2 regions of the Azonexus sp. GW821-FHT04F04 genome follow, and region 2 is predicted to be linked to the other one. Evidence: predicted binding sites of a transcription regulator. Region 2 holds the regulator's gene; the other holds the start of a gene.

Region 1 (4,211 bases), on a different contig from region 2:
TTTTCCGGTTGACCGTGGAATTTCAGTGAAATTCAGCTCAGGGAGAACAACATGCTAGACAGCAACATCAAGGCCCAACTCACGGCCTATCTCGAAAAACTGCAACGCCCGATCGAACTCGTCGCCTCGCTCGACGATAGTGCCAAGGCCCAGGAAATGCGCGACCTGCTGGTCGATATCGCCGAACTCTCGGCCAAGGTCAGCCTGCGTGAAGACGGCACCGCTGCCTTGCGCCCATCCTTCGCCATCGGCCTGCCCGGCGAAACGCCGCGCATTACCTTTGCCGGCATCCCGATGGGCCACGAATTCACCTCGCTCGTCCTCGCCCTGCTGCAGACCGGCGGCCATCCGCCCAAGGTCGAACAATCCGTCATTGACCAGATCAAGGCCCTGCCCGGCACCTTCAATTTCGAGACCTTCATCTCGCTGTCCTGCCACAACTGCCCGGACGTCGTGCAGGCGCTCAACCTGATGGCCGTCCTCAACCCCGGCGTGACGAGCACGATGATCGACGGCGCCATGTTCCAGGACGTGGTCAATGCCCGCCAGATCATGGCCGTACCGACCACTTACCTCAACGGTGCCGAATTCGGCGCCGGCCGCATGCTCATCGAGGAAATCCTCGCCAAGGTCGACACCGGCGCCGCCGCTCGCGCCGCCGAGGCGCTCGGCCAGAAGGAAGCCTTCGACGTCCTCGTCGTCGGCGGCGGGCCGGCCGGTGCTGCGGCAGCCGTCTACGCTGCCCGCAAAGGTATCCGCACCGGCATCCTGGCCGAGCGTTTCGGCGGTCAGGTCATGGACACGCTAGGCATCGAAAACTTCATCTCGGTCAGCCATACCGAAGGACCGAAGCTGGTCGCAGCGCTGGAACAACACGTCAAGGACTATGAAGTCGACATCATGACCCTGCAACGCGCCGCCAAACTCGTGCCGGCCAGCGAAGCCGGCGGCTTGGTCGAAATCCAGCTCGAAAACGGCGCCTCGCTCAAATCAAAATCCGTCATCCTCGCCACCGGCGCCCGCTGGCGCGAAATGAACGTACCCGGCGAGCAGGAATACAAGGCCAAGGGCGTCTGCTTCTGCCCGCACTGCGACGGCCCGCTGTTCAAGGGCAAGCGCGTTGCCGTCATCGGCGGCGGCAACTCCGGCGTCGAAGCCGCCATCGATCTGGCCGGCATCGTTGCCCACGTCACGCTGCTCGAATTCGCCGACACCCTCCGCGCCGACGCCGTTCTGCAGAAAAAGCTCTACAGCCTGCCCAACGTCACCGTCATCAAGTCAGCGCAAACGACCGAAGTCACCGGTGACGGCCAGAAGGTCAACGGCATCACCTACAAGGACCGCGTTACGGAAGAGATCAAGCACGTCGAACTCGAAGGCATCTTCGTCCAGATCGGCCTGCTGCCCAACACCGACTGGCTCAAGGGCTCGCTCAACCTGAGCCGCTTCGGCGAAATCGAAATCGACGCGAAGGGCCAGACCTCGCTTCCCGGCGTCTTCGCCGCCGGCGACTGTACGACCGTGCCCTACAAGCAGATCATCATCGCCATGGGCGCCGGCGCCACCGCCTCGCTCAGCGCCTTCGATCACCTGATCCGCAGCTCGGCACCGGCCTGATCGATTTGATCGACTAGCCAGCCCGGAACCAATGCACCGCCCCGGTGCATTGGTTCTTTCATCTCGTCGACAATCCAACAAACGTCGGCAGACAGCTAAACCAGCACGCGCGGATTCGCCACACCGCCGGAAAGACTGGCATAGCGAGAAGGCAGATCGCCCGGCAGGCAATAGCCGAACAAAAGCTCCTCGGCATCGAGCAACGAAGGCCCCGTCGACAGCACATACTCCGAAACGCCGGCAAATGCGGCCAAACGCATCCAGAACATCGCCTCTTCGGTCAACGCTGGGTTGGCATTAAATGAGTTCGGGAATTCATTCATGACGCACCTCGCTTTTCAGAAAAACGAAACCACGAGGTAGTACTAGCAATATTTGGCCCAGATTGCGGGGCCAAAAAAGAAAAACCCGCTGACGAATCAGCGGGTTTTGGCATTTCTGGTGGTGATGGGCAGAATCGAACTGCCGACCTATGGGTTATGAATCCATCGCTCTAACCGACTGAGCTACATCACCACGCTTGAGGGCGCGGATTATAGTTTGCGGGGGCTTGGCCGGTCAACCGAATTTCCGGTCGGTTATAATGGCGAACTTTTGTGCCGCAGGATGACCTAAGCGGCACCCACTGATTTGTAAAGTGTTACCCATGCCCAAGAAATTATTCATCCGCACCTTCGGGTGCCAGATGAATGAGTACGATTCGGACAAAATGGCCGACGTGCTCAATGCCTCCGAGCCGATTGTCCGAACCGACAACGTTGAAGAAGCCGACATCATCCTGTTCAACACCTGCTCGGTGCGCGAGAAGGCGCAGGAGAAGGTTTTCCACGACCTCGGCCGGGTTCGTCACCTGAAGAAGCTAAATCCCGATCTGGTGATCGGCGTTGGCGGCTGCGTGGCGAGCCAGGAGGGCGATGCGATTGTCGCCCGGGCGCCGTACGTCGATATCGTCTTTGGGCCACAGACCCTGCATCGCCTGCCCCAGCTGATGGCCGAGCGCAAGACCAAGGGCAAGGCGGCGGTCGATATTTCCTTCCCGGAAATCGAGAAGTTCGATTCGATGCCGCCGGCCGAAGTGAAGGGTGCTTCAGCCTTCGTCTCGATCATGGAAGGCTGCTCGAAGTTCTGCACCTTCTGCATCGTGCCCTACACCCGCGGCGGCGAGGTGTCGCGGCCGTTCGACGACGTGCTGACCGAAGTGGCCGGACTGGCCGCCAATGGCGTCGGCGAAGTGACGCTGCTTGGCCAGAATGTGAATGCCTATCGCGGCGACATGGCCGAGACCGACGAAAAGGCCGATCTGGCAATGTTGATCGAGTACATCGCCGAAGTGCCGGGCATCGAGCGCATCCGTTACACGACCTCACATCCGCGCGAGATGACGCAGCGCCTGTTCGATACCTACGCCAACGTTCCGAAACTCGTATCGCACCTGCACCTGCCCGTGCAAGCCGGCTCGGACCGTGTACTGGCGGCCATGAAGCGCGGCTACACGACGCTCGAATACAAATCGATCATCCGCAAGCTGCGCGCGGCGCGGCCGGACATTTCGCTGTCGTCGGACTTCATCGTTGGCTTCCCAGGCGAAACGGACGAGGATTTCGAGAAGACGATGAAGCTGATCGACGAAGTCGGCTTCGATAGTTCGTTCTCCTTTGTGTACAGCCCGCGCCCGGGCACCCCGGCGCTCGAACTCGACGATGCCACGCCAGCCGAGGTCAAGTCGGCTCGCCTGCTGCGTTTGCAGAAGCGCATCGACGAACAGGCCCAGGCGATCAGCCAGACGATGGTTGGCAGCATCCAGCGCGTGCTGGTCGAAGGCACGTCGAAGAAGGACGTGCATGAACTGGCCGGGCGTACCGACAACAACCGCATCGTCAATTTCGCCGGCAATCCGCGGCTGATCAACACCTTCGTCGATGTCCGCATCACGTCGTCACTGTCGCACACGCTGCGAGGCGAAATTGTCATCCGAGAAGACTAAACCGGCGGTGCGGGCCAAGCCCGCACCCAAGACCAAGCCTGTGGAACTCGCCCTGGCGCCGGTCGACAACGTCCTGCTCGCCAACCTGTGCGGCCCGCTCGACGAAAACATCCGGCAGATCGAAACCGCTTTCGATGTCGTCATCCGTCGGCGCAACGAACGGTTTTCCGTTTTTGGCGAAAAATCCCGGTTGACCGTGGAAGCGCTGCAGCATTTCTACGGCATGGCCCGTCAGGCGCTGACCGTCGATGAAATCCAGCTCGGCCTGATCGAACTGCTCAACGCCCCGGTGCGCCGGGTGTCGCGCCGCGCCGAAGGCCCGGTCGACGGCCCGCAACTGATCACCCGCAAGACCGAACTGCACGGCCGCACGCCGCGCCAGGTCGAGTACCTCAAGCATATTCAGGAACACGACATCACCTTCGGCATCGGTCCGGCCGGCACGGGCAAGACCTATCTTGCCGTCGCCTCGGCCGTCGATGCCTTCGAGCGCGATCTGGTCGAACGCATCATCCTGACCCGCCCGGCGGTCGAAGCCGGCGAGCGCCTCGGCTTCCTGCCCGGCGACCTGACGCAGAAGATCGACCCGTATCTCAGGCCGCTGTACGAC
Region 2 (4,211 bases):
GAGGTAATGGACGAAATCCGTTCGCTGCGCAAAATTGTCGAACAGCACCTCGCAGGCTTTGCCTGGGGTGAGGCTGCGCGCTCAGAGCCGGTAAAGACAGATATTTTGCGCCAGATGCTTGATGCCGGATTTTCTCCGCAGTTTTCTCGTGAATTGCTTGTCGATCTACCGCGTGAAATGAATGGTCTGGAGGCAATGGCGTGGGTAAAGGGGGCGGCTGATCGCTCGCTCCTGACCATTGGCAATGAAAATGATATCGTTGATCGGGGCGGCGTTTACGCGCTAGTCGGTCCGACCGGAGTGGGGAAGACGACAACAACTGCGAAGCTGGCGGCGCGTTGTGTTTTACGCCATGGGCCAAGCAAGGTGGCACTGGTCACTACCGATGGTTATCGGATTGGTGCCCATGAACAACTACGTATCTACGGTCGTATCCTTGGTGTATCCGTGCACTTGGTCAAGGATGCAAATGAACTGCGACAGACATTGATGGAGCTGCAGCACAAGCACATGGTGCTGATCGATACGATGGGGATGAGCCAGAGGGATAAACTGGTTCCTGAGTTGACGGACATGCTCGCGGGGTGTGACGTTGAGCGCTTGCTGCTGCTGAACTCGACTTCACGTGGCGATACTCTCGATGACGTTGTGCGCGCCTATGCTGGTGAGACGCTCGCCGGATGCATCCTGACGAAAATTGACGAAGCTGCCAGTCTGGCGACAGTTCTGGATGTCATCATGCGCCATGGACTGAAGCTTCAATATGTTTCCAATGGGCAACGCGTGCCAGAGGATTTGCATCTGCCCAATCGCAGCTATCTCCTGCATCGTGCCTTCAAGGATGTTCCTGAAAGTTCTCCTCACAAATTCGATGGCCTCGAACCCGGGCTCATGATGGCAAGTGCAGGCATGGTTGCCGTTGGAGGCCGTCGTGGCTGACTTTCGTGTTGATCAGGCGGCTGGATTGCGCCGCCTACTAGGCGGGGGGCAGCAATTGCAAGTCATTACATTTGTTGCTGGATGTGATGGTGTTGGACGCAGTGTTGCCGTGGCCAATATTGGTGTGGCGCTGGCACGCCTTGGAAAAGAGGTTCTAATCATCGACGAGCATGTGCCGGGTGACGATATTGCGTCCACTTTCGGCCTAGTCGCTCGGCACGATCTTTTAAATGTAGTCCAGCGCGAAATGCAGCTTTCGCAAGTCTTGCTTCAGCCCATGCTTGGATTACGGGTTCTGCCGGCAGCTCGAGCGGCAAGAAAACTCGGGCGGCTGTCGTTGCCTCAGCAGCAGACCTTGCTTGATGCCATGTCTGGTCTGGAGAGGCCTATCGACGTAATCCTAGTTGACGCCAGCATGGCACATCCAAATGGCTTTTCGCCATTTGGTCTGGTATCTCAGGAGGCTGTAGTGGTTCTGTCGGGTAGTAGCTCTTCGATAACTGAAGCATATTCCCTGATTAAAAAAGTGAGCCATGCCTTTTCGCGAAAGCACTTTCGAATTTTGGTGAACAAGGTTCGCAGTCACGCCGATGCCCGCTCAATATTCGAGAACATCGCCCAGGTAGCCGCACAGCGGGGTGTGGCTCGCCTGGATTTTGCTGGTGCTATTCCGCTCGATGAAGCACTGCGTCAGTCAGCTCAGCTATGTCGTTCGGTCCTGGTTCAGGCCCCGGATTCGCAGTCGGCTGCGGCGTTCCGAGACATCGCCTCGGATATGCTTTACTGGCAGCGCAGCGAATGCGAGGCTGCAGGTGTCGGTCAGTTCATGCAGCAGCTGTTACACTTGAGCCAACGTATAACCCCCAACGTACTACGAGCCTGATGTATACCGCTGCCGGGCAGCCAGATAGGGATCAGCTGGTTCAGCGCTTCGCGCCGCTGGTGAAGCGTATCGCCTATCATCTGATGGCTCGCCTACCACCCAGTGTGCAGTTTGATGATCTCGTCCAGAACGGGATGCTAGGGTTGCTTGACGCAATAGATCGGTATCAGGAAGGTTTTGGCGCGCAGTTCGAAACCTATGCAACACAACGAATCCGCGGCGCCATGCTGGATGGCCTTCGGGAAAATGATTGGTTGCCACGGAATTTGCGTCGGGAGCTGCGCCGCATCGAAACGACCATCAACCAGCTTGAGCACGAACATGGTCGCGCACCCTCAGAAAAGGAGCTGGCTGACGCCTTGGGTCTGTCCTTGACCGATTACCAACGGACGCTTCAGGATGCGCGTGGCCATCAAATTGTCTATTACGAAGATTTTTCCGGTTCAGACGACGAGGGTTTTCTCGAACGGCACTTTACGGATAATGACGCAGACCCGGTAAGCATTCTGGAAGACAGGGGCGTAAAGGAGCAACTCGTGCTGGCCATCGGTCTGTTGCCGGAGCGTGAAAAGTTGATGATGGCTTTGTACTATGAGCAGGATTTGAATTTGAGGGAAATTGGCGAGGTTATGGGGGTCACCGAGTCCCGGGTTTGTCAGTTGCATACCCAGGCTGTCGCACGGCTGCGTAGCCGTATTGTCGGTGAAGTTCCCGCCGCCGCAAAACGTCGCAAGGAGAAGGCTGGTGGATAAGATCAGCCTCGCCGGCCTCGCAATAAGTATTGTTGCGATCATTGGCGGCCAGTATCTTGAGGGAGGAAGTGTTGGCTCCCTGGTCCAGCCAACAGCTTTGCTGATCGTCCTGGGTGGTACCTTGGGGGCGGTGTTGTTGCAGAGTCCGATCCATATCTTCAAGCGTGGAATAAAGATGGCAAAGTGGGTTTGGATCCCCCCTGTCATTGAGCAGAAGCGTCTGATCGAACAGATTCTTAACTGGAGCCAGATGTCGCGGCGCGAGGGGCTGCTGGCTCTGGAAAACTATATTCCAGGAATAAAGGACGAGTTCGCTCGCAAGGGCCTGCAACTCCTTGTCGATGGTGCAGATCCAGAGAGAATCCGGGAATTGCTGGAGGTCGAAATAGGCACCTTTGAAGATGAGTGGCGCCAGTCGGCAAAAATATGGGATGCGGCTGGAGGCTACTCCCCTACGATAGGGATTCTGGGGGCTGTGATGGGGTTGATTCATGTCATGGAGAATCTGTCAGACCCTACCAAGCTCGGCGGAGGAATCGCTGTAGCGTTTGTCGCAACGATTTATGGCGTCGGATTGGCCAACCTTGTCTATCTTCCTATCGCAGCCAAACTTAAGTATTACGTGATGCGTATGGTTTCATCGCGTGAAATGCTTGTTGATGGTCTTGTCGGCATTGCGGTCGGTGACAATCCCCGAATTATTGAAGGGCGCCTGAAAGGCTATCTTCACTGATGGCCCGCAAGCGTAGAGATGAGGAGCCTGAAAACCACGAGCGCTGGTTAGTCTCCTACGCCGATTTCATCACCCTGCTGTTTGCGTTTTTTGTGGTCATGTATGCCGTGTCGTCGGTAAACGAAGGGAAATACAAGGTACTGTCCAATTCGCTGACCAATGCTTTCAACAACAAAACAGGCGAGTCGGGTGGGCAGCCGGTAGCGGTCATTCAGGGTGCCCTCCCCATGCTGCCGCGGCCGGTCATCAAAGTTGACAAGGCGCCGGAGACGGTCAAGAACGAGGCCAAAAAGGCCGAGCAGCGGCAAAAGATGAAGAATGTGGCAGGCAGCATCATGGAGGCGCTGCAGCCGCTTGTCGCAGCAGGCAAAGTTCGCCTGCTGGAGACGAGTCGTGGCGTGACTATCGAGATAAATGACAGCGTTCTGTTTTCCGCAGGGCAGGCGCGTTTGCAGCCAGCATCAATTAGCGCCATGGGTGTTATCGCGCAGGTGCTCGCCGATACGGATTATCCGATCACAATTGAGGGGCACACAGATAATGTGCCGATAGCTACGCCTCAATTCCCATCCAATTGGGAATTGTCAGCGATGCGAGCGACGACGGTGCTCAGGCTGTTTAACGATGGGGGGGTGGGGGCCGAGCGACTTACGGCAATTGGCTATGGTGATACCAGACCAGTTGAAACCAATACGACTCCGGAAGGACGGGCCAGAAATCGCCGTGTCAGCGTCATGATTGACTCAAATCGCCCGGAAGAGCCCACTGAGATCAACGAAGCGCCAAAGGAAATTGGTCGCTGATCTGCTTCAATTTAGAGATCAAGCCGAGTCGATGATTCGACTACCTGTACTCATGGCAGCCTGGCCGCTACTGCTATATAGAGATTGGTCTGCTTGGGAAT

What was found. The regulator FliA, encoded in region 2, starts transcription of late flagellar genes. The targets are predictions, from matches to a motif close to CTAAAGTTNNNNNNNNNNNNGCCGNTA.
Region 1: the regulator FliA is predicted to act here: its motif matches at 2,151-2,177, upstream of miaB (tRNA (N6-isopentenyl adenosine(37)-C2)-methylthiotransferase MiaB).

The regions. Positions count from the first base shown of each region.
Region 1 is NZ_JBWKSX010000001.1:779,817-784,027, reverse strand. It holds gene ahpF (alkyl hydroperoxide reductase subunit F) at 52-1,617, shown strand; gene AC07TV_RS03805 (hypothetical protein) at 1,713-1,940, opposite strand; tRNA gene AC07TV_RS03800 (tRNA-Met) at 2,057-2,133, opposite strand; gene miaB (tRNA (N6-isopentenyl adenosine(37)-C2)-methylthiotransferase MiaB) at 2,264-3,601, shown strand; gene AC07TV_RS03790 (PhoH family protein) at 3,582-4,211, shown strand, end outside.
Region 2 is NZ_JBWKSX010000013.1:61,240-65,450, reverse strand. It holds gene flhF (flagellar biosynthesis GTPase FlhF) at 1-939, shown strand, start outside; gene AC07TV_RS20005 (MinD/ParA family ATP-binding protein) at 932-1,822, shown strand; gene AC07TV_RS20000 (RNA polymerase sigma factor FliA) at 1,822-2,574, shown strand; gene AC07TV_RS19995 (flagellar motor protein) at 2,567-3,307, shown strand; gene motD (flagellar motor protein MotD) at 3,307-4,110, shown strand; gene AC07TV_RS19985 (flagella synthesis protein FlgN) at 4,129-4,211, opposite strand, start outside.